One region of the Trichococcus flocculiformis genome, then DNA from elsewhere that is predicted to be linked to it. Evidence: riboswitches for the same ligand, from Rfam matches in the RefSeq annotation. Region 1 holds a riboswitch; the other holds the start of a gene.
The links. Region 1 has a riboswitch for FMN ahead of ribD (bifunctional diaminohydroxyphosphoribosylaminopyrimidine deaminase/5-amino-6-(5-phosphoribosylamino)uracil reductase RibD). Riboswitches for the same ligand answer to the same signal wherever they lie in the genome.
Positions count from the first base shown of each region.

Region 1 (15,232 bases):
GGAAAACGTTTGGGCAAGTATCTAATCTAGCGATGAACACAATGAAGAGTCCACCCCGGAGAACCTATCCGGATGTGGACTCTTTTTTTCATAATGTTATTGCATTTTATTGAAAAGGGGAGTAAAATAACATTTGTTACGTGTTCAGTACGTGATAGGGGTAATTAGCTCAGTTGGCAGAGCAGCTGACTCTTAATCAGCGGGTCGGGGGTTCGAGCCCCTCATTACCCATAAATCTTAACAAAAAATCCTTGGAACATTGAAGTGCTTGTCTTCAATAGTTTCCAAGGATTTTTTTTCAAATATAATACAGAATGACGAAGATGGGCATGGTTACGATACATAGCAGCGTGGTCATGATGTTGATCGCACCTGCGTATGCTGCATTCTTGTCGTGCACCTGCGCGAATTGCGTCACAGTGGAGGCTGCGGGGGTCACGGTGGCCAAGAAGGTGATGAGTAATATTTCCGTGCCGTTATTCACCAAACTAGCGGCATTGCTGAGTTTCAGCAGCAACAGGATGATGGCCGGACAAAGAATCATTCTGAAGAAGGTTACTGCATAAACTTTTTTGCTTGTGAATACGTGTTTCATATCCATACCAGCGACGATCATGCCTGTGATCAGCATGCCCAGCGGTCCGATCATGGAACCGATTGAAGCCAATGTTTCATTGAGGATGGCCGGCAAGCGGCTTCCCGACAACATGGACAGCACGCCAATAAAAATGGCGATCATGTTTACATTGAGAATGATTTTCCGAAAATGAGGTTTCTTTTCTTTTGAGAACATCAATTTGCAGTGCGTCCACAGGAAAATCAATTGAACGGACAGAAATGCCGTGGAATAGATGACCCATTCAGTCCCCAAAACGGCTGTTACAATGGGAATGATCAAATTTCCTGCATTGGAATAGATGATGGACGCAATATCAATTTCCTCAAAATGGAACAGACTACCCGAGATGTGTCCGATTATGAGCAGGAGTATGTGGATGGCAACAGCCGCCACAAAGGCCAGCATCAAGCCTGCTTGGATTTCCGGCTTGAAGTCGACCTGAAAAGCGCTGAGTATCACGGCAGGCATCACTAGATACAACGATAGTTTCGACAAGACGATACTCTCTTCCGTTTTCAGAATTCTCAGTTTTACCAACAGATAACCCAAAATCATGATGAGGAACAGTTGGGCAATTTTCCGAACCAATAAGATACTAATCATGTGCAGTCCTCTCTTGTAGTTAAGAATTTAGAGTTCATTATATCGTATCCGATCAGAAAAGGATTGGGGCAATATGTCCATTTTTACTTTCATCTTTGCCAATTTTCGCCTTAGCACTCAAATAGAGCAAAACAATAGGTCAGATTGAACGTTTTTGTATTCGTCTGTCATAAAAATATGGTACGATTGTTGAAGATGTAAACGCTTTTCTGAGGAGTGATGATTTTTGCAGAGGATCGAGAAAGTGCTTGAGGCACTGGGCATGCTTTATGAAGAGAAGAAGCAGGGGATAACGGCCGAAGAGATTGCCTACAGGTTGCAGAGTGATCGCAGCAATATTTCGCGCGACCTGAACCAGTTGCACAAAGAACAGCGCTGCTACAAAGAGAAGACCAGACCGGTACGCTTTTTTCCATGCACCCACAAGAGGGTACCAAAGACTGGGGTACCGAAGGAAACGCCTAAAATGGTGGACATGGACAAGTTCCTGAAGCGTAATCCGAGCCTGTTCCATCAGATCGAACAAGGGAAGGCTGCCATCCTTTATCCGGGGGACGGCATGCATATGCTCTTGCTGGGCGAGACTGGCGTAGGGAAATCTTTGTTCGCCGATTTGCTGCACAAATACGGCATCCAGTCCGGAAAACTGGCGGAGGCCTCGCCGTTCATCCAGTTCAATTGCGCTGATTATGCCCATAACCCGCAGCTGTTGATGAGCCAACTGTTTGGCCACGTCAAAGGCGCCTACACCGGGGCGGAGACCAACAAGCCGGGACTTCTGGAGAAGGCGAACGGCGGGATTTTGTTTCTGGATGAAATCCACCGGTTACCGATCGAAGGACAGGAGATGCTGTTCACCTATATCGACCGCGGTGTTTTCCGGCGGCTCGGCGAATCCGAAAAAGATCATCATGCCAATGTCCTGATCATCGGCGCGACGACTGAAAAAAAGGATACACTTTTGAAGACATTCATCCGCAGACTGCCGATCATCATCGATCTGCCCAGTTTGAGGGAAAGGTCAATCGAAGAAAGACATCAGTTGTTCGATACATTCGTCCAACAGGAAGTAGATCAGTTGGGGGTGCCGATGTATTTCAGCAAGAATGCGCTGAAAGCTTTTCTGCACTACAAGTGTGAATTGAATATTGGGCAATTCAAAGCAGATATCCGGATCGCTTTCGCGAAAAGCTATGCCCGGTTTTTGGCAGTCAAAGAGGATTATCTGAGAGTCAGCAGTAAAGATTTGCCGGATTATATCCGGGCGGGGCTGCTCAGCAATGCGGCTCACCGCCAGATGTGGTCAAAATACGAAGTTACGAACCGACAGGCGATCCAATATTTGCCATCCACCGCTACCGTTACGGAAGTCAGCGTTCCGAGTGAAAGCACCATCTACCGGGAAATGAACACACGCTATCGGGAATTGGAGCAGAACAAAGCCAGCGCGGAAGAGATCCAAAAAGCGATGGAGCATGATCTGAAGACTTATTTCAAATTGACCGGAGAAAAGGAACAACTTTTTTGCAACAAAGAAAACCTAATCGCACTTGTGCCGGATAACATCATCAAGGAACTGGAGAAAATCCTCCGCCATGTCACCATTAAGACGGGTAAGGTAGTGAGCGACAAGGTTTTCCAGATGATGGCTATTCATATCTACAACCTTGTGAAGCGAAGCCAACAAGACCATGTGCTGAAGAATGACATGCATGAAGCGATCATCGACAAGTATCCGGAGATGTACGGCGTCGCGAAGGAGTGCATGACTATTCTGGAAGCGGATCTTGGTGTGGTTATTCCGGAAGAGGAAGCGAGTTATTTCATCATGTTCCTGATGCACGATGAGATGGATGCGATCGAAAGATTGGCGAAAGTGCAGGTCATTGTGATTGCGCACGGATCGGGGATTGCCTCGGCACTTTGCGACACGGCGAACCAGCTGTTGAACCACGAAGGGGCCATCGGAATCAATGCGCGTTTGGATGAGGAGCCCCAGCAAGTGTTCGAAAGGCTGGTCCGTTACATCAAAAACCATCAGATCACCGATGACATCCTGCTGCTGGTGGACATGGGCAGCCTGACGACTTTTGCGGGGGAATTGGAGAAACTGTTCCCTCTGAAAGCTAAGTCCATTCCGCTCGTGAGCACCATGCATGTCCTCGAAGCCAGCAGAAAAGCGATGATCGGTTGCGGTCTGCGTGAAGTCTACGTCGAAACACTGAAGGTAAATGACTATATGGCCATCTATCAGGACAGGAAGGAAGCGGAACAGGTACAGCAGCCGAAAGTTCGGCCGCAAGCTAATGATTCATTTCATTTCCGACCGTTGGCGATCATTTCGATTTGCCTGACCGGAGAGGGGACAGCCGTAACGATTCGTGACATCATCCGCAAGGAGCTTTCCTTTGATGAGAAGGAGATAACGATTGTGCCGATCAATTTGGTCGGCAAAGAGAGCATTTATGCACGCCTTCAGGAATTAACGAAGGAGTACGAAATCATCTGTGTCATCAGCACCTTTGCGATCAAAACGGAGTATCCGACCTTTGAACTGTATACGGTCATGAACCGGATAGGACTGCAACGGATTCAGGACTGCATCGACGAAATCTATACGTACCGTTCGATTAAGGAAACGATTCTGAAGTATTACGACATGCCTGAAATCGAGGAGTTGCTGTCCAGCATTTATCGCTTCAATGATGAGGTGAACGAAATGATGAGTCCTTCCCTGTTCGTGAGTGATAAAATCGGCCTTTCTTTCCATATCATCGGCATGCTGCGGAAAATCAAGCGCAAAGAACAGATTCCTCATTTTGAAAAAGGGATGGTTTCGTTTCCGCAGGACAAATATATCGTTCCCAAACTCAAGAATCTTTTCCTGGATTATTTCCGGGAGCATCTCGAAATCATCAACGAAGACATGCTGAACCATGTCGCCTATGCTTACTTGGCCCGAAGTGTGTCCTATATAGCGAATAGCTGACACACAACTGCATAAATTCAAAAAATCTGTGTCGTTTTGGCGACACAGATTTTTTTGTTGCACGTGGCAGTGTGCATCATGTGTGTTGGCACGGTTTTTGCATATCTATAAATGAAAGGATAAAGGACAGGAGGGATTCATTTGGAAGACGAGGAGAAAATCATTATGCAGCTGATCATACACGGGGGAGATGCCCGCGCGTACAGCATGAAAGCTATCCAGGCTGCTGAAAAGGGCGAGTTTAAGGAAGCCGGCAAGTTGATGGGGGAGGCAAGGACTGCCTTGAACAAGGCGCATGATCTGCAGACTGCGATTATCCAAGAAGAAATCAGAGGAAAACCGACCAGCACGACACTGCTGATGGTCCACGCACAGGATCATGTGATGAACGCTATGACCGTGAGAGATCTGGCGCAGCACCTGATCCAACTGAGAGAAGAAGTCCATTTGTTGCATACACAAAAAATGAAGCAGGAGGGGATTGCATGACACTTTCAATTATGTTGGCTTGTGCCGGAGGCTTCTCCACCAGCATGTTGGTCGAACGGATGAAAGATGCGGCAAAAGAAAGAGGGATGGAAGTCAACATCGATGCTACGGCGGAAGGGAAAGTGGATAAACTGATCCAGAATGTCGACATTCTCTTGTTGGGACCGCAAGTCGGTTACATGGAAGAGAGCTTTAAAAAGAAGTACAGTAGCCATTCGGTTGCAATCGCAACGATTCCATCGATGGATTACGGTATGATGAACGGCAAAAAAATATTGGCGGATGCTTTGAATTTATTAAACAAATAGGGGGCTGAAAAGAATGGCTGATTTTTCGAATGTGCAAATGAGTTTACAACGTGGTGCGGGTGCGATCCAAAACAACAAATATATCAGTGCCATCACGAATGGACTGATGTCAGCGATGCCGATTACGATCGTGGGTGCCTTGGGAAGTCTCGTGAACAGTTTCCCGGTTCAAGGCTATCAGGATTTTTTGGTCAACACCGGTTTGAAAGCGATTACGGTCATCCCTGCCGAAATTACGACCAACCTTTTGGCAATCTATGTTGTTTATCTGATCGCTGCGAAGTTTGCAGAATCCTATGATATCGACGGTACGCCAGCAGGGATTCTGGCCTTGATGAGCTTCTTGATCGTGACACCGTTCAATTACACAGAAACAAATACATTGGCCTCGCTGCCCGCTACTTGGATGGGTGCACCGGGATTGTTTACAGCTTTTCTTGTCGCATTATTGTCTGCGAAAGTTTATACCATTTTTAAAATTAAAGGTTGGGTCATCAAAATGCCGGATGGTGTGCCGCCGACTGTATCCAAATCATTCTCCGGTCTGGTTCCTGGTTTGGTGCTTGCCGTCATCGCCTTGGCGATCCGTTACATGATGACATTGACTGCCTATGCCGATATCCACTCCTTCATCTTTTCAGTTGTGGCGGCACCTTTGACCAAACTGGGCGGAAGCTTCACGGCACTCTTGGTTGCCATGTTTGCGGCACAGATTCTCTGGTTGGTCGGTGTGCATGGTGCGATGGTTGTCTACAGTGTATTTATGCCGATTTGGACACCGCTTGGTACCGAAAACTTGGCAGCGTATAACGCTGGTCTGGAAATCCCGAATATCGTTTCCGGAAGTATGTTCGGGATGGTCGTATTCATGGGTTCAGGCGCTACCTTAGGGTTGGCGATGGCGATGATGCGGGCAAGATCGGAGCAATACCGTGTACTTGGCAAATTGAGCTTGATACCGAACATCTGCGGCATCAATGAACCGATCATCTTCGGGATGCCGATCATCATGAACTTCACTTTGGCTATCCCATTTATCCTGGTGCCTTTGATCATCGCCGTCACTTCCTATCTGGGCATGCTGACAGGCATCCTGCCTTACCTGCCGGGTATCGCGGTACCATTGGGTGTTCCGGTCATCATCAACGGATTGATGGCAGGTGGCTGGAGATGGGCTATCTATCAAGCGCTTATGATCGCTGTGAGCTATTTCGTCTATCTGCCGTTCTTCAAAGTCATGGACAAAGCCGCATATAAACAAGAAGTGGAAGCACAACAGCAAACGGAAGCAACTGAATTGGACAACGCATTAGTCTGATAGGCTTCAATACAAAAAAACAGATAGATCGGGAGGAAAAAGAATATGATGGGTAGAGTGAAAAAAATGGCTAAAGTAACGGCATTGAGCGCAGTGGTTTTAGGAGGGCTGTTTGCAACGGCCGACCCGGTTTCGGCAAAAGAGTTGAAGACCCAGCCTGCCTCCTATGAAACGGTCATCGAAGTGAAGGACTGGGGCGCCACCGTGACAAAAATCATCGTGGACTTGGGCAGACCGGTTCCGCAAGGTTCCGTGACTGCGGATACATTCAGCGTCCATGTCTCAAGAAGCGACAGCCGTTTGGAACTTTCCTTGCTGGGCGAGGGCATCGTGAATGTCACCAATGCCTACGTGGCCGACAAAGACGGTAATCCAGCCGTTCAGACGGGCAAATATGCTGTGCTGGAAATGGAATACGGTCCAACTTTGGCCCTGAGCTCTGCTTTGAACTATCAGGTCGCTACCGGTCGCAATGATTGGACGACGAATACCTACACCATCACGCAGCAGACGGCTATCGAAACGCCGGCAGGCACCGTATCCGGTCTATTCGTCACCGAGTTTGCCGGTACAACCAAGCAAATCATCGAAGACTTCGAAACCGGCGCATCGACCTTCGGGGACGTCACATTGACTTATGCCGACTACAGCCCAGCAAAGGACAACCAAGAAAATCCACTGATCATCTGGCTGCACGGAGGCGGGGAAGGCGGAACGGATGCGACAATCCCGTTGGCTGCCAACAAAGCGACTGCTTTGGCTACGGATGAGATCCAGTCCTACTTCGATGGGGCCTATGTTTTGGCTCCGCAGACACCGACATATTGGATGGACGGAATCGGCGGAAGAGCGGATGGTTCTTCCAAATACGAAGATGCTTTGATGGCGCTGATCGAGGAGTACGTCGCCAACAATCCGGATGTCGACACCGACCGGATCTATATCGGCGGACCGTCCAACGGTGGCTACATGACGATGCTGATGGCGCGTGATTACCCTGACTACTTTGCTGCCGCTTTCCCTGTCTGCGAAGGTTTGAATGATATTTTGATCTCGGATGCGGACATCCAGAATCTGGCGCAGACTCCAATCTGGTTCACTGCAGCCGCAAACGACATGGTGCTGCCTCCAGCAATCAATACGCTGCCTACCTACGACCGCTTGGTGGCTGCTGATGCAGATGTGTACTTGACCCTGTTTGATAAGGTCGAGGACACTTCCGGTCTGTACACAAATGCGGACGGCACGCCTTATCAATACAATGGCCATTTCTCTTGGGTATATGTCCACAACAACGAAGTATCGACAGTGATCGACGGAACAGAGATTACATTGATGCAATGGCTGTCCGAACAGTCTTTGAACGACTGATTGGTTTGCCGCAACCAGGATAAAATGAACAGCCTCCAGAAGTCCGTAACATGCGGAATTCCGGAGGCTGTTTTTGTGTTGTCGGGAGACGGTAATGACTTGATATCAGTGGGCGGAAAGCGGTTTGTCGGACAATGCCCAGCCTTCTACGACGCGTGCCCCGATCGGTTCAGGATTTTCTTTGAATTTGACGAATTCCATCGTTTTCTGTTCAATCCGTTCACCGGTGCGTTTGTCGATGATATAGACGTTATAGCGGATGGCACCCCATTCACCTTCCACGATCATATTATGGAATTCGCCGAGTTCGATGTCATAGGCCTGGAAAAGTTGCCCCATCATGTCCTTGTACTGCTGCAAAGTCAGGCGGTCGCTGTAGACATTGTAGTGCGCATCCGGCTCATACAAAGTTTCGCACCAATCCAGCCAAGCATCGTACCCATTATTCCAATTTTTGAAGCCTTGCTCAAACCGCTCTCTGATCGCATTCTCGAAATTCTGACTCATTATTTTTCCTCCTTCGATTTGGTCTACTTTTTGTGTTCTGTAAACCTTGGTATGACTATATCAACAGGGGATAAACTGAACGTAAACTTTGAGATGGGGACCAAAAAGTACAAAAATATCCCGAAATATTCGGGCGGATATTGTATGATAATGAAAAAAGCAGGGGAGGGATTGTGATGGCTGAACTGGATCACTTGGTCAAACTGCTCGTGGAGAAGCTGCTGCGTTCATCCAAAAAGCCGGAGCCAAGCGGGAGTGGGACCGATGAGGGAAAAGAATTAGGGCATAAGCCCCTAGAGCGTGTTTCGGAGGGAACTGCTAAAGACGAAACGGACGAAAAAATGCCTGAAGGATGATTTCCTTCAGACATATTGGAGCAGTTCATCATAATAAAGCTTCGTGATCAATTCCCGGTCAGCGGTAGTGGGTTTGTCGATGTAGATGACGTATTCGGCATCCCAAGTGTAGGCGGATGTGCCTTCCAAAAACGGATTTTCTACGGGCGTTTCGGTTTCCAATTCGGCGATGAGGATGGCGATGTAGTCTTCGCTTTCGGTTTCGTCATGGAAGTCGAAGTCATCGCTTGTCTCGATGTAGAGTTTGTAGGCTTTGTCCGGGTGCTCGGCTTTGAATTTTTGGATGATCGCAATTTCTTTGTCCAGGTTTCTCATGGTGCTTGCTCCCTTCGGAAATGGCTTTGGATCAAGTGTTTTCTATAGGTCTATCATAACATTCTCCACCTGCATCTGCACTCAATAACCCGGCGATGGGTGACGGTTGCGGGCTCATATATTATGATGGAATAATCAATTTTAAGGAGGGATCAGCATGGAAATCGCAATTTTACAGCACGTGGATTTTGAAGGGCCGGCGGAGATCGAGAATTGGTGCCGGCAGACCGGAAACGAATATAAGGTATACCGCCTATTTCTGGGGGAAGCTTTGCCGAAAGCGGAGAGAACGGATTTCCTTGTGATATTGGGCGGTCCCATGAGCGTCCTGGATGAACTGCCTTGGCTGGAAGAGGAAAGGCAGTTCATCCGTGTACTCATCAGCCAGGGAAAGCCGGTCTTCGGAGTTTGTCTGGGCGGACAGCAGATCGCCAAAGCTTTGGGGGCTGACATTTTTCAGGGGGAATACCGGGAAGCAGGTTGGCTGCCGATCCGGACGATGAAATCGGAAACGCTAGGCGAACTGCCTGAGGAACTGGTCGTGTTCCATTGGCACGGGGAGCAATTCGGCTTGCCGGAAGGAGCGGAGCGCCTGTTCACAAGCGAAGTCTGTCCGAATCAGGGTTTTATCTATAAAGAAAATGTGATCGGTCTGCAGTTCCATTTCGAATCCACAAAGGAAAGCATCGAAAGCATTCTCCAGAACGATGCGGCCTTCTTGGACGGCACCGCCTATACGCAGACGTCAGCAGAAATTCGGAATTATCCGATACCCGCGAGCAACCGGAAGCTGCTTTATCGCTTGCTGGATCGGTTAAAAGCTACGGTACCGGATTGAACAGCATAAATCCGGCGAGATCGATAAGATGGGGGAATCGGAATTTCCGGTGGAAGTGTGCTTCGTCGGTTGTCCGTCATGCGCTTCCTTGCGAATAGCCGAGGAGTCCCGTTGTGTCGGCTGATGTGCAGTCGCTACTTTGCAAACAGTCAAGGAATCTTCTTTGTGTCGGCTGATATGCAATCATAGTTTTACAAACAGCCGAGGAAGCCTGTTTATGTAGGCTCTTCCATGTTTAGGCACCTCATATCCGGAAGCGCAAAAAGAGGCTGGGACAAAATCCCAGCCTCTTTTGATTGTTAAAGCAAGTCATTCAATTCGCGGATATCGTCTATCAGCACATCCGCCGATTCCAGTTCCCCGGGGAAACCGAAGCCGTAACGGCAGCCCACTGTGCGGACGGGATGATGTTCGGCGACTTCGATGTCCTGGAAACGGTCGCCCACAATCAGGTAGCCGCCAGGGAAAACAGATTCGATCGATTCGAAGATTTCATATTTTGGGATGAAGCTGAAGTCTTCGGTGCAGTACATGCCGTCGAAGTAACGGTCCAAGCCGAAGCTTTCCCGATGGGCTTCCATATAGGCCCGGCTGCAGTTGCTCAAAAATATTAGGCGATAGCCTTTTTCCTTCAATGCCTGCAAGGTTTCCAGAGCGCCTTCGTAAAGAATAGCCTGCCCATTTTGAGCTTTTTCCAGCAGAATCTGCCCGATCATTTTTGAGGCCTTCGATCGGATGTCTTCGTCCAAGTCGGGCATGAAATTTTCCCACATCGCTTTGCTGCTGTAGCCCAGCCACTTCGTGATTTCTGCATCCGCCCAATCCCTGGGAGCAGCGTGGCCGGCTTCAACAAGAAAAGCATAGGCTTGTTTGAAAGCATAGATGTAATTCCGGGTACTGTCATGGATAGTGCCGTCGTAGTCAAGGATGATGGTGTGAACACCTTTGAACATTCGTTTTCCCATAATTTTTATAAATTTTTGAGCAGGTTGGCCATTTCGATGGCAGATACAGCACAATCATAGCCTTTATTGCCCGCTTTCGTACCGGCGCGCTCGATGGCTTGTTCGATCGTGTCGGTTGTCAGGACACCGAAGATGACCGGAACGCCGGTATTCATGGAAGCTGTCGCTACGCCTTTGGACACTTCGGAACAGACGTAATCGAAATGTGCCGTTGCACCCTTGATGACAGCGCCCAAAGTGATGACGGCATCATATTTTCCGGAAGCTGCCATTTTTTGCGCTACCAACGGGATTTCGTATGCGCCTGGTACCCATGCCAAGTCGATGGCATCTTCAGCTACGCCATGGCGTTTCAGGCCGTCCAAAGCGCCGCCCACCAATTTTGAGCCGATGAATTCGTTGAAACGTGCCACCACGATAGCGATTTTTAAATCCTGTGCAATTAATTGTCCTTCGATGATGTTCATTTTGTTTTCCTCCTGTTTGGTTGTTTTTTTATAAATCTAAATAATGCCCCATCTTTTGCTTCTTTGTTTCCATGTAGCGTTGCGTTTCGTCGAAAATTTCCAGCTGGATCGGGATTCGTTCGATGACTTTCAGGCCGTGCTTTTTTAATCCTTCTATTTTAAGCGGGTTATTCGTCAAAAGCCGGATCTCTTTGACGCCCAAATCCTGAAGCATCTCATCAGCCATGTAGTATTCGCGGAGATCGCTGGGGAATCCGAGCATCAGATTGGCGTCAACCGTATCGTAGCCTTGATCCTGCAGCGCATAAGCATGGATTTTATTGACGAGGCCGATGCCGCGACCTTCCTGGCGCAAATAGACCAAAACTCCGCGACCTGCTTCGGCGATCTGCTTCATGGCCGCGTCCAATTGCTGGCCACAGTCGCAGCGTTTCGATCCGAAGACGTCGCCGGTCAAGCATTCGGAATGGACGCGGACCAGAACGGGTTCTTCCGTCGTGACATCGCCCATGACCAAGGCAACGTGATGCTCATCCGCGTCGATTTTGCTCACGTAAGTGTAGATGTCGAACTCACCGTATTTTGTGGGCAGCTTGGCCTGGCCTTCACGTTTGTAGAGCTGCTCGTTCTCTTTGCGATAAGCGATCAGGTCAGCGATCGTGCCGATCTTCAGGTCATGCTCTTTGGCGAAAGTGATCAGTTCGGCTGTGCGCATCATCGTGCCGTCATCGGCCATGATTTCGCAGCAGAGCCCTGCTGGCTTCAGCCCGGCCAGACGCGCCAAGTCGACGGTGGCTTCGGTGTGGCCGTTGCGCGCGAGTACGCCATTGTCCACAGCTTTCAGCGGGAAAATGTGGCCGGGTCTGCGGAAATCTTCGGGCTTGGCGTCATCCTCAACTGCCTTCATGACGGTCAAAGAGCGTTCGAAGGCTGAGATGCCGGTGGTCGTCTCGACATGGTCGATGGCGACGGTGAAGGCTGTCCCATGATTATCGGTGTTGCGGTCCACCATCGGAGTCAGTACCAGTTTTTCGGTGAGTGTCCGATCCATCGGCATGCAGATCAAACCTTTCGCGTAGATGGCCATGAAATTGATGTTTTTCGGCGTCGCGAATTCCGCTGCGCAGATCAGATCGCCTTCATTTTCGCGATCCTCATCATCGACAAGCACGATGATTTTGCCGGCTTTGATGTCCGCGATGATTTCTTCAGATGTATTGAACATGTATGTTTCCCTCCTTATTTCTTTTAGAAAAAGCCGTTCTCTTGCAAGAAAGCTTCAGATAGGTTGCTTTGTTTTGTTTGTGTTTTAGGGCTCAGGCCCAGCAGTTTTTCCACGTATTTTCCGATGATGTCGCACTCCAGATTGACCGTGTCGCCCAATTTCTTCTCGAGCAGGATCGTCTCCGCTCCGGTATGGGGAATGATGGATACCTGGAACGAGCCGCTGTCGACCGTCGCCACAGTCAGACTGACGCCGTCGATGGCGATCGAGCCTTTTTCGATGATGTAGCGGAGCAGTTCGGGGCCGGCTGAGATGGTGATCCAGACGGCATTATCGTCCTTGCGGTATTCCTTGATCGATCCGGTGCCATCGATGTGGCCGCTGACGATGTGCCCGCCCAGGCGGGTATCAAGCTGCAATGCCCGTTCCAGATTGACGCGGCCGCCCATCTGCAGGCCGCCAAGGTTTGAGCGTTGCAGCGTTTCCGGCATGACGTCGGCATCGAAGGCATCCTTATGCAGCTTCGTTACCGTCAGGCAGACGCCGTTGGTGGAGATGCTGTCGCCGATTTTTGTTCCGATCAGCACTTTTTTTCCGCCGATAGTGACGACGGAAGATTTTTGGCTATGACGGATGCCTTTTAAGGTGCCGACTTCTTCGATGATTCCAGTAAACATGAATGTCCTCCCACTTTCCTCTATTATTCGTTCTTGGAAAGGTAGCCTTCCAAGAGGATATCTTCCCCAACGGTGCTGGCCTTCAACTCGATGACGCTGAAAGCTTGGCTCAGCTTCTCGATACCTTCTCCGCCGACAGGTGTTTTTGCCGTTTCCCCGCCGATCAGTTTCGGGGCGATGTAGACTTGCACCTTGTCGACGATGCCTGCTTGCAATGCGGCAAAGTTCAAAGTGGCGCCGCCCTCCAAGAGGATGCTGTCGATGCCGCGCTCTCCGAGAACTTTCATCAGCGCCTTCAGATCGGTCCGGCCATCCTTGGTCGGTACAGTCAAAAGCTCGATGCCGGCTGCTTCGAGCAGTGCGGCTTTATTGCGGTCCGCCCATTCTGTCGTTGCGATAAGAGTCTTGGCCACATCCTGATCTTGGAGCACTTTTGCTTCCAAAGGGATGCGCAAGGTGCTGTCGACGATGATCCGCAGCGGATTTTTTCCTCCCGGAATGCGGGAAGTCAGTTGCGGATCGTCCATGATGACGGTCTGGACACCGACCATGATGCCGGTGAGGGCGCTGCGTAGTTGGTGCACGCGTTCCCTGGCGGCAGGTCCGGTGATCCATTGCGATTCGCCGGTTCGGGTCGCAATCTTTCCGTCCAGGGACATCGCTGCTTTCATGACGACGAAGGGTTCTTTTTTTACGATGTATTTCATGAATATTTCATTCAAACGGCTGCTTTCTTCAGCCAGGACGCCGGTTATTACTTCGATGCCGGCAGCCTGCAGTTTCTTGACGCCGCGTCCGGAAACCAAAGGATTCGGATCCAAAGCCGCGATGACAACTCGACCGATTTTCTTTTCGATGATTTTGTCGGAGCAGGGCGGTGTTTTGCCGAAATGGGAGCAGGGTTCCAGAGTCACATAGATGGTTGCACCGGCCACATCTTCTGTTGCCGAGCGGAACGCGTTCACTTCAGCATGGCCTTCCCCGATTTTTTCGTGGTAGCCGGACCCGATGATGCGTCCGTCCTTGACGATGATGGCGCCGACCATCGGATTCGGGGCAACGGCACCGCGGCCTTTCTCGGCAAGTCCCAGCGCCATTTGCATAAAGTATGTATCCTTATCTTGCATCTTTGTGTGCCTCCCATTTCCAAAATAAAAAGCCCTGAACATTTCTGCTTCAGGGCTCGACAAAGGAAGGCCAGCTAAATAAGGCCAAAAAATCCCTGGGTATACACTACACCCAGGGATTGACATTCCGATTCATGAACGAATGGCGAACAAGTGTTATTTGCATGGCAAATAAACGTATGCCCACTCGAAAATGGTTTCTGTCTTCTCTCATCCAGACTCTGACTGTCGGCTTCGGAATTTAACCGAATCTGCCTTAACGGCTCGTGGGCTTTACCACCGGTAGGGATTTTCACCCGTCCCTGAAGACTATTCAATTAAGTTGTCTCTAGGATAATCCCAATCCGTATCATTGTCAAATAAAAATTTTTGCAAACAAATGTTCCGTAGTGGAAGAGTGTCTCCTGCTGCCCGTATTTGGTCGGATTATAACCGTTAGATTAAAATAAGGTTTGTAATCCATTAGAATTGGGTATAAAATGAGTCCAATAATAGTTGCATCATGACTCGGAAATGATCGTTCGCAAGAGCGACAGTGAGAATAACATTAAAAGGGGATGGCGGAATTTTGGAACAAGTATTTCAAGGAAGAAGCTTATTGGCGGAAAAAGATTTCACTCGGGAAGAATTGGAGTATCTGATTGATTTTTCGGCGCATTTGAAGGATCTGAAGAAACGAAATATTCCGCACCGTTATCTGGAAGGCAAAAACATTGCCCTTTTGTTCGAAAAAGCCTCCACTCGTACTAGAGCTGCTTTTACAGTGGCTGCCATCGATCTTGGGGCGCATCCGGAATATCTCGGGAAAAATGACATTCAATTGGGCAAAAAGGAATCCGTTGAAGATACCGCTAAAGTACTCGGCAGCATGTTCGATGGTATCGAGTTCCGTGGCTTTAGCCAAAAAACAGTCGAAGATCTTGCGAAATATGCCGGTGTACCGGTATGGAACGGCTTGACGGATGAGTGGCATCCGACCCAAATGATCGCCGATTTCCTGACGGTCAAAGAGCATTTCGGAAAATTAGCCGGACTTAAATTGGTCTATGTCGGGGACG
Region 1 is NZ_OY759718.1:383,484-398,715, reverse strand. It holds gene ACKPCD_RS02215 (adenylosuccinate synthase) at 1-25, shown strand, start outside; tRNA gene ACKPCD_RS02210 (tRNA-Lys) at 159-231, shown strand; gene ACKPCD_RS02205 (AEC family transporter) at 299-1,222, opposite strand; gene ACKPCD_RS02200 (sigma-54-dependent transcriptional regulator) at 1,449-4,211, shown strand; gene ACKPCD_RS02195 (PTS lactose/cellobiose transporter subunit IIA) at 4,353-4,700, shown strand; gene ACKPCD_RS02190 (PTS sugar transporter subunit IIB) at 4,697-5,008, shown strand; gene ACKPCD_RS02185 (PTS sugar transporter subunit IIC) at 5,022-6,326, shown strand; gene ACKPCD_RS02180 (prolyl oligopeptidase family serine peptidase) at 6,372-7,697, shown strand; gene ACKPCD_RS02175 (nuclear transport factor 2 family protein) at 7,803-8,204, opposite strand; gene ACKPCD_RS02170 (hypothetical protein) at 8,381-8,560, shown strand; gene ACKPCD_RS02165 (hypothetical protein) at 8,567-8,875, opposite strand; gene ACKPCD_RS02160 (type 1 glutamine amidotransferase) at 9,033-9,713, shown strand; gene ACKPCD_RS02155 (HAD family hydrolase) at 10,013-10,666, opposite strand; gene ribH (6,7-dimethyl-8-ribityllumazine synthase) at 10,684-11,145, opposite strand; gene ACKPCD_RS02145 (bifunctional 3,4-dihydroxy-2-butanone-4-phosphate synthase/GTP cyclohydrolase II) at 11,174-12,370, opposite strand; gene ACKPCD_RS02140 (riboflavin synthase) at 12,394-13,047, opposite strand; gene ribD (bifunctional diaminohydroxyphosphoribosylaminopyrimidine deaminase/5-amino-6-(5-phosphoribosylamino)uracil reductase RibD) at 13,071-14,174, opposite strand; FMN riboswitch at 14,373-14,488, opposite strand; gene argF (ornithine carbamoyltransferase) at 14,740-15,232, shown strand, end outside.

Region 2 (15,232 bases), 1.3 Mb from region 1:
CTCCTAAATAAACAGAAGCTTCTCCTGTTCCGGTATTTCTTTCTGCAAGACTTTCCCTGATAATATCTCTTGATAAAAACACGAGCCTTTCCGATCGAGTCGTGCTTTGTATGCAGCTTAACCCATTATATCCTATGTCGCGGGTAATGTTACCGCATAAACGACAATTATCGGATTTTTTTGATGGCCTGCCAGGGCAGATTAGCTGTCAGATATCAAAAAAAGGACCCTTGCTTTGCCGGCAAGGACCCATTTTGTTGGATGCATTAAACGATGTCAGGATAAATGTCTTTCACATTTTTTTCCGGATCGATTACGATATATAATTTGTTTTCGGATGAAACGAATGAAGATTGGTATTCATTGTCGAATCCGTCAGTGTCCAATGCTTTGTAAGGGAAATAGATGCGGTCGACTTCAACGATGACGTCGGATTTTGGGTGATCCTCATCTTGGTACAGGATATCCATTTTTTCGATGTCTTGATGGCTAGCAACGCGATCGAACATGCCTTGCTCAAGTCCGCCCAGATTGATGTCACTTGTGTTGACGTGATCTGCTTCTTGGTGGATTTCGATACGCAAAGATTCGCAAGGATGGATTTCTTGGAAATCACTGTTTCCGATTCGACCGTAGCTCGTTGTGACTTGCTTGATCCATAAATCTCCGATATATTCACGCTTGATTGTCCATGTTTCGCCGTTTCTGAAAATAAATCTCAAACCTGTCATTACTTTTTTCATCGAAATCACTCCTGATATATTTACTTTTTGAATATATAACTATTTTATCATATTTTTTATAAAGTAGGTACAAATACCTTTCTAATGACGGAAAAAAAGTAAGTCGAGCTGCTAAAGGCTCTCCATGAATTCATTCGCGTTGACGACGGCCCTCGTGTGCTTCGCTGATGCAATTTCTTGGCCTTGTGAACGGGCTGCGCATTCGAAAAAATATTTATTTCCTCTATGTTCCGTCACTCTGACCGTCACTGTTATCTCTGCATTGACTGGAGAGGCTTTTTTATGATGCAGATCACAGTGTATCCCTACTGTGGTATCCCCTTCTGCGAGGTGCTCCTTCACGATCCCCATACAAGCATTTTCGATCATGGCCAATAATGCCGGTGTAGCCAAAACAGGCAACGTACCCGAACCGACTTCAATCGCTAAATCTTTTTTCCCGACGGTATAGTCAACTTCGAATGTCTCATCCAAATAAATCATCCTTCTTTTTGTAATGAAGTCCCTTAGTGCGAATGGGGTATTCTCCAGTCTATTGGCCAAGACCAGCGTTTTCAATTCTTCGAATATTTCACCGACGAAAGGACCGCCACGTTGGATACCCAATAATGAAAGCAACTCTTTTCCGTCCAGTGCCAAGTCTTTCAGCGTATGGATCGGCATGGAAACATTCAATTCGATCAGATTTTCACTTTGGTTCGGCAAGCCGAACCCCTCGATAATGGCTTCTATCTCCAGGGCGATTTCGATCCCTGTTTCGAACAGAAGTGGATAGTCCCAAAATTGTTGCAGCCGTTTTTTCAACGCCTGCACACCAACACGAATGTCCATGATTTCCTTACGGGAACACTTCCATTGGCGTAAAAAGGGCTCGATCACTTCATCCTTGAGATCAAGAAAATGGATCAATACAGTCCAAGCAATCGTTGTACCTTTGAATTGCAGCGGAAACAAGGCCAGGTCGATCAATGCTTTTTCCCTATTTTGTAAGCCCGGACACATCTGGAATAGACGCGTTTCCACAAAAAACTTGATCCCACCTTTGCGGTTCCTTCCGATCAGGAGTTTGTTCCACTCTTCACGCACACGCTCCACCGCGATTTTTGAAAGCAGCGGGTGGTACTCGACAATGGCTTCCTTCGTCGCCTGTTCGATTTCAAAATCCAACTGGCTGACAAATCTGGCTGCGCGCATCATGCGCAAGGCATCCTCTCTGAAGCGTTCTTCCGGATTGCCGACTGCCCTGATTAATTTGTTGGCCAAGTCCTCCTGCCCACTGAAGAAGTCTTTAATATTTCCGTGCCGATCGATCGCTATGGCATTGATCGTAAAGTCGCGCCTTTTCAAGTCGTCCTGCAGGCTGCGCACATACTCGACTTTTTCCGGTCTGCGGAATTTTTCATACTTCGATTCTGTCCGGAAAGTTGTTATTTCGTAAGTCTCCCGCTCATGTAAAACCAACACCGTTCCATGTTGGATGCCTACATCAAAAGTGATCGGAAAAATACGCTGAATTTCTTCAGGCATTGCGCTTGAGGCGATGTCGACATCCGAAATATCCAGGTGCAGCAGCGCGTCACGTACACTTCCTCCAACAAAGTAGGCTTCATATCCAGCCCGTTCAATGGCTTCAATGATCGGTATCGCTTTTTGAAATTCCGGTGCTTCTATAATCATAGGAAGTTTTCCAATCCGTAGATCAGGCGATCGATTTCCATTACTTTTCTGCAGGATAGCGCAACACCGTTCATGAAGGAGTCGCGGTCATAAGAATCATGACGGATGATCAAACCTTCTCCGGCACTGCCGAATTGCACTTGCTGATGCGCGACTAAGCCCGGCAAACGGACGCTGTGGATTTTCATGCCATGGTAATCAGCCCCTCTTGCACCTTCAATCAATTCTTTTTCTTCTGGATGACCTTGTGGATGGTCGCCTCTCACTGCGTAGATCAATTCGGCTGTTTTGATGGCTGTGCCGCTTGGCGCATCCAATTTGTTCTCGTGATGCAATTCCATGATTTCCACATCCGGGAAATACTTTGCTGCTTTTGCTGCGAATTCCATCATCAAAACAGCGCCGATCGCAAAATTCGGGGCAATCAAGCCGCCCAGACCCACTTCTTTAGAGTAGTTGGTCAATTCTTCTAGTTGTTCCGTGGAAAAGCCGGTAGTACCGATTACGGGGCGCATACCGTTTTCAAGTGCGAAACGTGTGTTGTCATAGGCTGCATCCGGTCTGGAAAAGTCAATCCATACATCAGCTTCAACTTCCTTTACCAGGGTCGCTTTGTCCCGGAATACTCTCACAGGATTACCGGCATATTGCGGCAATTCATCCAGTTGCTTTTCTGTTGCGAAAGGATCATATACAGCGACCAAAGTAAAGTCTTCCTGGCGCAGGACCATATTTGTGCAGGCGGTCCCCATCTTGCCTTTAAATCCCGAAACTACAATTTTCATTCTACACGTTCCCTTCCGTTTAACGCTGCCGGCACAATTATGCCGCGCCATATCCGCGTTTTATCAGATCATATTTTTTTCTTCCAAGTCTTTCAATTCTTTCGTGAACTTCCTGAAGCTGTTTTCATCGTATTGGATAAGCGCGATATCGATCTGCTTTTTCAGATAATGGATGCGATCCTTCACCGCCAATTTTTCCAGGGATTTGTCTACGATTTCTTCCAGATCCTTATCAAAAATTTCGGATTCTTGGAGATATGGATTGTCCTCCAAAACCCCAAAAAATGAGAGCACCTGGTAAGACTGATCAAAGAACAACTCCAGATAAAAGTCCTCTTTCCAATTCAAGCGCAAGTCATGGAATGCCTGTTCGGGATCTTCGAATGTCTTTCCGTCCTTATAGTACATGAAGGCCTCTTTCGGATTTCCGACTACCGCAAACCCCATTCCTCTGTTCGTTGTATGAACTTCCTCAATCAGATGGATATTCTTCAATAAAATCTCATGATTGAGCAGATAATTGAGTATCCAAAGAGACTCTCTGCGCTTCAATTGATAATTCTGAATAAACCAAGAAATAAAATTTTTTTTCTCCTCCAAAGTAGGATTCATCATTTTAAAACCTCCTATCCGATGGGTTGACGACTTATTGATCGAAATGATGCAGTTCATCATGGAGTTGAAGCAACTCCATATTAGTAGGGTAAAGCGCCAAACCTTGGTGAATGACTTCACTCAACTTATCCCGGTTTCCTTCTTCTCTCAGGAACGCTGCATACCCCAGCAAAAACGCCTCATTATCAGCAAAATGCGGATAAGCCGCTTCATATTCTTTGTTTGCCGAAGCGTAGTCCTCCAAGGCATTGTGGCTCGCTGCAAGCAACCAATTGTATTGCGGATCGTTGTCTTCCTGTTCTGCACGGTCAGCAATGTACGTTATCAATTCTTCGAACCTTTCTTGCTTCAGCAACAAGTTGCAAAAGGCCAAATGGATACTGGAAAGGTCCGGCTCAAGCGCTGCCGCTTCCAGCAAATTACGTTCCGCATCTTGCTCCCTGTTCAATTTCAATTGCAACTTGGCCGCTGTCGTGAAAAATTCATGCTGATAAGGGTTCATCCTGATGGCTTGTTCCACCACAGCAAGCGCTTCTTCCAACTCCAATTCGGCCTCAAGCGCATTTGCCAAGTACAAATACGCACTCAGGTAAGCATTATCCGTTTCGAGCAATTTATTAAAAATGCTGATGGCACGCGCGTATTCCTTGAGTTGGAAATAAGTGAAGCCGAGTTGGAAATAGCTGTCCGGAAAATGTTCATCAGCCGGTATGCGCTCCAGGTACTGGAGCGCCGTTTCGAATTCGCCGATAGCATTGTGACAATCGCCCAGGAAAAAATGCAACTGCGTTGCGGATGCGATTTCCCCGTTCCCGAATGCAAGCTCCTCATAAATCGGAATCGCCTTCTTGTACTCCCCGATTGAGTGGTAAAGCTGTGCCAGTGCATAATCCAATATCGGTTCATCCGGCAACAACGCCATCGCTTCAAATATTTTCTTTTCGCTGACTTCATACAAGCCCTGTACTTGGTAAGCATCAGCCATCGTCAACAAAGCCTGCGGGTACACATCACTTTCTTTATCGATCGTGAGCAGAATATCCAAAGCTTTGTCGTAGTCATCCTCATCGATGGCGATCTCTGCTAAAGCGATATTCCACTCTTGTATTTGCGGTGCTAGGTAATTCAATGCGCCATATGCCTCTTTTGCTTCACTCAAGAAGCCTAAGGCGTGCATCGTTTCTGCCAATTCGGCTAAATCAGCGCTGTTGTTCTCCAGGACGGATTGTTCAACTGATTGTTTGAACAGTTGGACAGCCGCCTCCAATTCATTCTGTTGAATGGCTTCTATCATTGCCTGTGCTTCTTTATTCATTCGTCAACTGCTCCTTCAATACGCTCTTCTTGCTAGTGCTCTTCTTTTACATTTTATCATAAAGTTCGACATCTGTATCTATTTGTTCCTCGGACCTTTCTCTGTCCAACACAGCGAACACCCTGCCCAGATTACTATCATCATTTTCCGCCAAAAAAAATAAAGCTGAGGCCCCATAAGGCCCCAACTTCATTTTCACGAATTATTTAACTGCATCTTTCAATGCTTTACCTGGTTTGAATGCAGGAATTTTGCTTGCTTCGATTTGGATTTCTTCCCCAGTTTGAGGATTACGTCCTTTACGAGCTGCACGATCACGAACTTCAAAATTACCAAAACCGATAACTTGAACTTTTTCACCATCTTTTAATGCTTCTTGAATCACTTCAAATAATGCATCAACGCTTGCTGTAACATCCTTTTTAGTCAAGTTTGTTTTTCCAGCAACTCTTTCGATTAACTCAGCTTTGTTTGCCATGTTGTCCTTTCACCTCCTTTAAAGAAGAAGAATACATGCTTTCTTTGATAACACAACAAAACATGGGAAAACTATTTTTGAGTGGTCCAAAAATAGTTCTGAAATACCGCAGTCAAATTGAAAAGATATTTCTAATAAAGAATAGCACACAAACCGTGCTACTGCAACGATTATAGTGGATTTAATGCCTTTGTGAAGGTAATTTATTTTTTTTGTCTAGCTATCAAGTGAAATGGTGTTCCTTCAAAATCGAACGAATCACGGATTCTGTTCTCAAGGAAACGCTCATATGAGAAGTGCAGTAATTCTGGATCGTTGACAAAAACAACAAATGTCGGCGGTTTTACAGCTACCTGCGTCATATAGTATATTTTCAGACGACGACCTTTGTCAGTCGGCGTTGGATTGTGTGCGACAGCATCCATCAGGACATCATTCAACAAGGATGAAGAAATACGGCGATTTTGATTTTCGCTGATTTCCTTGATTTTAGCAGGGATAGTAGATAATCTTTGTTTCGTCACAGCGGAAACATACATGATCGGTGCATAAGAGAGGTACTGGAATTCCTTACGGATTTTTTCCTCGAACTCCTTCATTGTATGATTATCTTTTTCTAAAGTATCCCATTTATTAACCAGTATGATGATTCCTTTGCCTGCTTCATGTGCATACCCGGCAACTTTTTTGTCTTGTTCCTGGATACCCTCTTCCGCATTCAGTACGACCATGACGATATCCGAACGCTCGATGGCACGGATTGCACGCATGACGCTGTATTTTTCTGTGGATTCATAGACTTTGCCTTTTTTCCGGATTCCGGCTGTATCGATCATCCGGAATTTCGTGCCTTCTTCATCAACGAACATCGTATCGATAGCGTCACGGGTTGTACCGGCAATATTAGAAACGATTACGCGCTCTTCCCCCAAAATGGCATTCACTAAAGATGATTTGCCGACATTCGGACGGCCGATGAAGCTGAAGTTGATGATATCTTCTTCTTCCGCATTCTCGTCTTCGGATGGAAAATTCGCTACAACCGAATCAAGTAGATCTCCAAGACCTAAGCCATGGCTTCCTGAAACAGGATAGGGTTCGCCCAATCCCAAACTGTAAAAATCGAATATCTCGGCGCGCATTTCCGGATTGTCCACTTTATTTACCGCCAATATGACAGGTTTATCGGATTGGTAAAGGATTCTTGCGACGTTCTCATCTGCATCCGTCACACCTTCTCTGACGCTTGTCAAAAAGATGATGACATCCGCTTCCTCAATTGCTACTTGCGCTTGCAATTTGATTTGGCTCATAAAAGGTTCATCAGTGATATCGATTCCGCCTGTATCGATGATGTTGAATGTCTTGCCAAGCCACTCTCCTTTTGCATAAATTCTGTCGCGCGTAACACCAGAGACATCATCTACGATGGATATTCTCTCTCCTGCCAGTCTGTTGAATATTGTTGATTTTCCTACGTTTGGTCTGCCTACTATGGCTACTACTGGATTTGGCATCTAACCTCCGCCTTTCTTTTCCTCTACATCACAAAACTTTTTGGGTATTTGCTCACTGTATCTGGTCTTATCAATGTTTTCATCCATGTCATTTATAACATACATCCATCAATAATAACAACAAAAAAAGGGCATGGATGGAATTCCATGCCCTCACATGTTCACTTTCCTTGCTGATTAGGCTTCAGAATCGTCTTTCAAACCCGAAAGTTTGTCGCCTAATAAATCTGCTAATGTGAAGTTTCCGTCTGAATCATCAGCTACGTATTCTTCAACTTTTTTATCTTTTTTATCTTTTTTCTCTTTTCTTTCATCATCTGCTGTTGATTCATTAGCAGCTTTTTCTTCCAAAGCTTTGATGCTTAGAGACAGACGTTGCTCGTCTTCTTTTGCATCCAATACTTTAACTTGAATTTCCTGGCCTTCTTGAAGCACTTCATGCGGAGTCGCAATGTGTTGGTGTGAAATTTGGGAAATATGCACCAAACCTTCAACGCCCGGGAAAACTTCCACAAATGCCCCAAAGCTTGTCAAGCGTTTGACAACACCAGTCAATACAGCACCGATCGGAGCTTTTTCAGCTATCGCATCCCAAGGACCAGCTAACGTGTCTTTGATGCTTAACGATACACGGCCATTTTCTTTGTCGATTGATAAGATTTTGACTTTGACCGATTGCCCGATCGCCAAAACATCTCCAGGATTCTTCACGTGCTCGTGAGCAATTTGAGAGATGTGGACCAAACCATCCACGCCACCAAGATCAACGAATGCACCAAAGTTGGTCAGACGAGCGACTGTCCCTTCGACAATGTCTCCGGCTACCAATTCATCCATCAGTTTACCTTTATTAGCTTCTTTTTCGGTTTCTACAACCGCTTTATGTGATAAAATCAAGCGGTTTTCGCTAGGTTCAAGTTCAACAATTTTGAATGTCATTACTTTACCTTTATATGAACTGAAATCTTCAACAAAATGATCTTCAACCATTGACGCCGGAACAAAACCTCTAACGCCGACATCAACAACCAATCCGCCCTTAACGACGTCTTTGACTGGCGCTTCGATGATTTCGTTGTTTTCAAATTTATCTTGGATATCTTTCCAAACGATTTTAGCATCAATGCGACGCTTCGAAAGCAAGAAACTTCCGTTTTCTTTGTCTTTGATTTGTTTGATGACAACCAGGTCCACAACGTCACCTACGTTTAGGATTTCTGTAACTTCATCGAATGGTTTTGCGGATAATTCGTTGTAAGGAATAACTCCTTCAACTCCGCCCCCGATGATTCCTACGATGGCTTGTCTATCTTGGATGCTTAAAACTTCTCCCTTGACAGTATCACCCACTTCAATGGATAATGCTTCATCCAACACATCTTGCATAGTCTGTTCAACGTTGTTGGACTCTTCTTCATTTAACTCTGGGTTTTCAATGTAATCTGACATGTAACTATTCCTCCTAAAAGTCTGCGGCAACCGATTGGCTAGGTTCCTTAACTCCCTCGCCTTCCGGCTTAGGAACTAATCCTTGACTCCATATTTTTGAAAGCGTAATACTGCATATAATCATTCTAACATTTTTGCTTAAAATCGTCTAGTATTGTTAATCCAATGTTTGTAAGGGGTTTAGACTCACTTCGATAATGCCGAGAATCTGCTTAACGACTTCGTCGATTTCCAAATGTGTAGAGTCCAGAACGATGGCATCTTCCGCCTTTTTCAATGGTGAAACCGACCTTGTGCTATCCAAATGATCGCGGCGCTTCATGTCTTCCGTCAGTTCTTCCAAGGAAGTGGTCATACCCTTCGCTATGTTTTCTTTATAGCGTCGCAGCGCTCTTTCCTCTGCAGTTGCTGTCATGAAAATCTTGACTTCCGCATCAGGCAATACGACGGTACCTATGTCCCTGCCGTCCATTACGACCCCGCCGGAGCGTGCGATACTCTTTTGGCGAGCAACCATCTCTTCACGCACTTTCGCAAACGAGGAAACCAAGGAGACGTTTTGGGTCACTTCCTCCGATCTGATCGAATCGGTCACGTCCTCATCATTCAAAAACACGCGTTGCATTTCGTTTTCGGCAGTCAAAAAAGTTATCCTGATCCCTTTCAATAACGTATGCAATGCCTCTTCATCCTGGAGATCGACTTCGTTGGATAAAGCTGCATAAGTCAACGTTCGATACATCGCACCTGTGTCCAGATAGATGTATCCCAATTGTTCCGCAACTTTCTTCGCGATGGTACTTTTACCGGCCGATGCGGGACCATCTATGGCAATATTCATTTTTTTCACATTAAACCTCCGACTTTGTTCTATCTGATTTCATTGAAAAAGCCGCCTTATCAGACGGCTTCCATTATTTAACGTTCAATACCATACCGATTTGCGCTTCTGTGCTGCTCAAACCGTTAGCCTGCATCAACTCATCCAATGTCATATTATGGTTCACAGCAATCCGATAAAGGTTATCGCCTGCTTTGATGGTGTAGGAATTATTGTACGCTCCGTTTGTTGTTGCGGGTTCTTCGACTGTTTCAACAGGCGTTTCGACCACTGGGGGTACAGTGCTGGAACTTGGCGTTTCCACAATCGTTGATTCCGGTTCTGCTTCGCTCTCAGCGACTTCACTGGATGCTTCGGGCTCTTCAGAAGATACTTCTTCGCTGCTCTCGACACTGGAACTGGCTACTCTTTTGTTGATCATCACTTGTTCAGCGCTCTTGGGTACGGGAGTATTTTGATTCTGGTTATTATAATAGATGGTTGCAAAAGGAATAATCAGAATAGCCAAAAAGAGAAACAGCAATACTTTTAATAGAGGTGCTACTTCTTTATTTTTTGTATTTCTGGCCGAACGCGAATACTGCCGGCTCTTCAGATTTTCATCTTCGCCGAATTTACGTGACCAAGGCTCTCCATTATTGCGATTGCGATTCTTTTTATCCATTCGGGTTCCTCCTATAAGTGATTCATGCTAATTGTAGCACATTTCCGTAATTTTGGGGTTAAATTTTATAAAAGAAAAAGGTCAGAAACGATTTTTTCCCAGTGTGGGACTGCCTTCGTTGGAAACGCATTCCCAAACCTTATGGTACCCACTAAAGGCGGTTCCTCTATGCCACAGTTGTCACAGCAGTGGCTAGGTTTGACCAGACTGCTTTTCCCGAAATAAGCGGAGATGTACGCACGTCTGCAATTATCGGTCTCGGCGAACCCCTTCATGCGCTTCAACAAATTTTGCTTTAATTCTCGCCGGGCCGCTATAAATTGCTTCGCTTCCTCCTTCGTGAGCTGCTGACGCAAGATGTGCTGCAGCAACGTTTGCTCAGTCGGACTGCCATAATCGGGATTGACTGCTTTATTTTTGATTGCACTCTCAATCGTAAAATCGCTAGGAAAATCACCTTGCAACATCTTCAATTTGAAGTTGTAGTCCGTTTCCGAATACAACAGGACAGCCGTACTCTGTTGCCCGTCGCGCCCTGCTCTGCCTATCTCCTGCACATATTCTTCCAACGAATTCGGCATGTGGTAATGAATCACATAGCGAATGTTCGCCTTATTGATTCCCATTCCGAAGGCACTTGTGGCGCAAATGAGGTCCAACTCATCCTGAAGGAATTGATGTTGGATGGTGATTCTGTCTTCATTTGTCCGGTCGGCATGATAGGCTTCTACGCGCAAACTTGTTTTTTTTCGGATCATGAAAGCTACCGCATCAGCTTGTGCCTTACTGGAGAAGTAAACAATACCTGGAGATGGGTATCTCTTCAAAAGCTCAAGGAGATGTTCATTTTTCTCTTCTGGAGGCATTGCAGCGACCTTATAATAAATGTTGGCACGGTCTACCGGTCCTTCAAATACGTTCAAAGCGTTCCCATCGATATGCAAAGATCCGATGATGTCACCCATCACGGCTGATGTCGCTGTAGCGGTGAGCGCCAACGTCAATGGATTGCCCAAGGCTTGTCTTGCTGCTCCCAGAAAAAGATAGTCGGAGCGGAAATCCAATCCCCATTGGGAAATACAGTGCGCCTCATCGACCACAAACAAAGCAAGCGGAATCTGTTTGAGTTGGTTCATTACGAATTGGTTCTGAAGCATCTCCGGAGAAAGAAACAAAAACTTGATTTGATCCAGGTTGCTCAGTAATTTTTGCCTTTCTTCGAACTGCAGCATGCTGTTTAATGAGGCCGTCCTTTTTTCACCCATGAATTTCAGCTGGGCGACCTGGTCTTCCATCAAGGACAACAATGGCGAAACGATAACGACCATTCCATCCAAAAGATAGCCGCTCAGCTGGTATATCAACGATTTTCCTGTTCCCGTCGGCAATGTGGCCAACGTATGTTTGCCGGCCAAAACTGATAGAATGGGATCCAATTGGCCCTCTTTGAATGCCGGGTAGCCGAAGTATTTCTGTAGTTCTGATTTCAATTGTGCTTCATCCATATTTAGCCGCAACCTCACTTCTTATTTGTATCAGCCTGGACTCGAAAAAGGTGATTTCGGGAAATACTTTTTGGATTTCCCGGTAGTCAACACGTACCTTGTGTTCCACGAGTTGCTGCAGATACTGCATCTTCTCCTTATCCAAAAATCTTTGTGTAGGGAATTCCGGATAGATCAGGGCGATTTCGGCAAAGTGATCTTGGATCGTGCTCTGTTTCAATCCCCGCATCGAAATGATTTCCGCCATGCCATGCCCGTGCATGAAATATCCCATGGTCGTTTCGGCGCTGGCGGAAGCCAAGCCGTTTTCCTTTATCGTCATCTGCATGACAGAAGCAAGGACAGGAAAATTTTCCGGTTCTTTTTCCAAAGTGCCGTACAACCTCAGCCAATTTTGGTGCAGCAGTATTTTCACTTCGGCTTCCTCGAACGATAACAGTCCAGCCATTTGACCGGTCGTTTTCCTCAAGTGGTCAGCGCCTTCAAATTGCAGCACAAAGAGCCCGGCATCCCTTTCAGGCAGCCGTGACAAATAGCTACGCCATTCTTCCCCATAAGCGCTTGCAAAAGCGGCTTTATCTCCGGCCTGCTGCGTCAACAAGCGCTTCATCCACAGCTGCTCCTTCGCTTCCCGCTCAACGGGATAGTAATGTTTATTTTTGTGCAGCATTTCGGAAAGGACTTGGATCAGAAACAGCATCCGACGACGCAAAACACTCTGAACGAGGGCAAATTCCAGTTGGCTTCCTAAAGAAAAATGCGCGTGACGGCTGAAAAACTCAGCTTTCTTCGCGCTTCCTGCTTCGCTGAGCAGAAAGCCCTCGCCCTCGTTTCCGCTGATCAGTCCATCCGAAACCAAACGCTCGAGACCCTTTTTCAAGGCTGTCGGTTTCATGCCCGGCATGACAGTGAAATAGGCTTCCAGATCATATTGGCGGCACTGGAGCATGGTGGACACGGTCCGTTTGCCGATCAGGGTATAAAAAAGAGTCGCTTCCTTGATGGGGCGCCCGGTTGAAATACAATCCAAAAAAAGATACTCTATGTATGTCAAATCTTTCATATCATCACCACCAAATTTTTGTAAAGAAGGTTACTGTATGTATTATACCAAAGTAAATCAGGATAACTGCATCGCTTGTGGACTTTGCCAAATAATTTCACCGGATCTCTTCGACTACACTTCCGAAGGGATAGCTTTTACGAAAATGGATGCGAATGCGGGAAATGCTCCGATACCTGCCGAACGCTTCGAAGCGTTTCTGGCTGCCTATCGCAAATGCCCAACCGGTGCCATCTTGCGTTCAGAATCACCTTTCCCTGCAACAGAACAGTGATTCTGAACTCTCTTTGCTACAGGGATAATCGAAAAGAGGCTGCACCCGGAATCATCACTGATTCGGATGCAGCCTCTTTTTCTTGGAAAAGCAAAATCATAAACCGCAAATTCTTACTGGGCAAACGGAACTTTATTATGCGCCAACCAAGGTTTCAACTTCGGCATCACCAAAAGGATGACCGCACTTACGACAAGTCCTTTGATGATATTGAACGGCAAAATACCAGCCAATACTAATTCTTTGACGGATCCCGTCTCAAAGTTCAAAAGATACATATATAAAGGAGTGATGATGAACCAATTGGCTATTGATAAGACAACCGTCAACACCAAGGTGCCTGTCAATAGCGCCATAATAACGGCTGTTTTTGTTTTAGCTTTATTCAATAGGTAGTAGACAGGCAAAGTGTAAGAGAGCGTCGCCAACAGACTTGCGAAGTCCCCGATTGGATAGCCCATATCCCCGCCTGTTTGAAGGTAGTGCAAAATAGATCGGATGACAGCGGAGATGATTCCGCCGGCTGGACCGTAAAGGAAAAATGAAAGCAGAATCGGTAAGTCGCTGAAGTCGATCTTCAGATACGAAAATGCTGGAATTACCGGAAAAGCGATGAACATCAGCACAAATGCCAATGCCCCAAATAGTGAAATACCGACCAATCTTTTTGTTTTGTTTTGTTGCATGTTAATGAATCCTCCCTGTTGACTGTCTCAGAGATGGGTTTCTCCAAATAGAAAAGACCCTATTCTTATCATCCTCAAATGGACACATAAAAATAGAGCCTTTGAAATTGCAATTCAAAGAAACCCCATCTTCTCCCATCCAGACTGTACTGTCGGTACTGGAATTACACCAGTTCAGCCCGCAATGTAACACTGCGAGGTCGTGGACTTTCACCACCGGTCGGGAATTTCACCCTGCCCTGAAGACGAATCATATTTATATTTGTTATACATAAACTATAAGCGATGCAAGAGCGCTTGTCAAGCACGTTATTACGGTTTCGAGATGTTTTTTTTGAGAGTATTATCCGGCCACTCTTCTCAAACAGCGTGGAATGGAAGCCGCACCAAGAAAGTCGTCCCTACACCGGGCTCACTATGGACCTCAATTTCTCCATCATGCGCTTCCACAATTGTTTTCACGATTGAAAGTCCGATGCCAGTCCCTTTTTGCTTCGAATATGTCCGAGATTTATCATTTTTGTAAAATCGCTCGAAAATGAACGGCAGACTTTCCGCTTGGATACCGATCCCGTTATCGCTGACTTCAAAGATGACGTTGTCCAACACATCATCCATGCGGATTGTGATATGTATGAATTTTTGCCTGCGTTTGCCGATTTCGGCCGAATATCGTACCGCATTATCGATCAGATTGTAAAATACTTGATTCATTTTCTCTTCGTCGAAAGCATAAGTTTTGATGCCATCTGCAAGCTCATAAGTGAATTGGATAGCGGCTTCTTTAAAACTGTTCTCGAACCTACTTGCCAAATGATCGAAGAAATCCGCGAGATCGACATTCTGCCTGTTCAGATCAACATAACCCGCTTGCATACGTGATAGATCCAGAAGATTGTTCACCATCTTGTTCATTTCGGTCGTTTCATCCAAAATGATTTGAGCCATTTCTATCTTTTCGTCATTGCTTTCAGCGATATTGTCGATAATGGCTTCGCTGTAGCCTTTGATCATCTGCAAAGGTGTCCGCAAGTCGTGGGATACATTCGTGATGAAATCTCCGCGGATAATATCCAATTGCCTTTCATTCGTCACATCCTGCAGCACGATCAGCACCCCAGTGGTTTTTTGCAGATCTGCTTGGATAACCGGTGTCACCTTGACGTTATAATGCCGCTGTGACCAACTGAGATCCGCTTCCGATCCGGCTGTTGTTTTGAAAGCGTACTGCACCATTTCTTTGAACTGATGCGGCATCGCTTTAGCCTCGGCATCCGGGTCAACTCTTCGCCAAAAATCCAGAAAATCTTGCCCTGGTCCGTTAACTAATTTCAATTGGAAATTCTGGTCAAAGTAGAGGATTCCAGAAGGCAACGAGTCAAACAGATGATTCAACAGTTCGCGTTCTTCCCTGTTCATCAGCATCGTAGCCTGAAGGGTCTTTCCCAACTTGTTCATGGCAGTTCCTAAACCAGAAATCTCGTCATAAGATTCGAACGTAATCCGCTTAGAAAAATCATTCCGTGAGTATTTGAAGGCGATATCCGTCATAATCCCCAACGGCTCAGCAACATTCCGGATCAGGTGCTGATAATAGATGATTGTCCCCATCAAATATAC
Region 2 is NZ_OY759718.1:1,719,072-1,734,303, reverse strand. It holds gene ACKPCD_RS08330 (hypothetical protein) at 267-743, opposite strand; gene ACKPCD_RS08325 (CCA tRNA nucleotidyltransferase) at 855-2,420, opposite strand; gene dapB (4-hydroxy-tetrahydrodipicolinate reductase) at 2,417-3,205, opposite strand; gene ACKPCD_RS08315 (YpiB family protein) at 3,269-3,820, opposite strand; gene ACKPCD_RS08310 (tetratricopeptide repeat protein) at 3,852-5,135, opposite strand; gene ACKPCD_RS08305 (non-specific DNA-binding protein Hbs) at 5,338-5,613, opposite strand; gene der (ribosome biogenesis GTPase Der) at 5,817-7,130, opposite strand; gene rpsA (30S ribosomal protein S1) at 7,308-8,579, opposite strand; gene cmk ((d)CMP kinase) at 8,737-9,420, opposite strand; gene ACKPCD_RS08285 (LysM peptidoglycan-binding domain-containing protein) at 9,494-10,084, opposite strand; gene ACKPCD_RS08280 (RecQ family ATP-dependent DNA helicase) at 10,150-11,589, opposite strand; gene ACKPCD_RS08275 (YpbB family protein) at 11,582-12,652, opposite strand; gene ACKPCD_RS08270 (ferredoxin) at 12,690-12,926, shown strand; gene ACKPCD_RS08265 (ECF transporter S component) at 13,040-13,612, opposite strand; FMN riboswitch at 13,736-13,863, opposite strand; gene ACKPCD_RS08260 (sensor histidine kinase) at 13,973-15,232, opposite strand, start outside.
Region 2: another riboswitch for FMN. It lies ahead of ACKPCD_RS08265 (ECF transporter S component); the one in region 1 lies ahead of ribD (bifunctional diaminohydroxyphosphoribosylaminopyrimidine deaminase/5-amino-6-(5-phosphoribosylamino)uracil reductase RibD).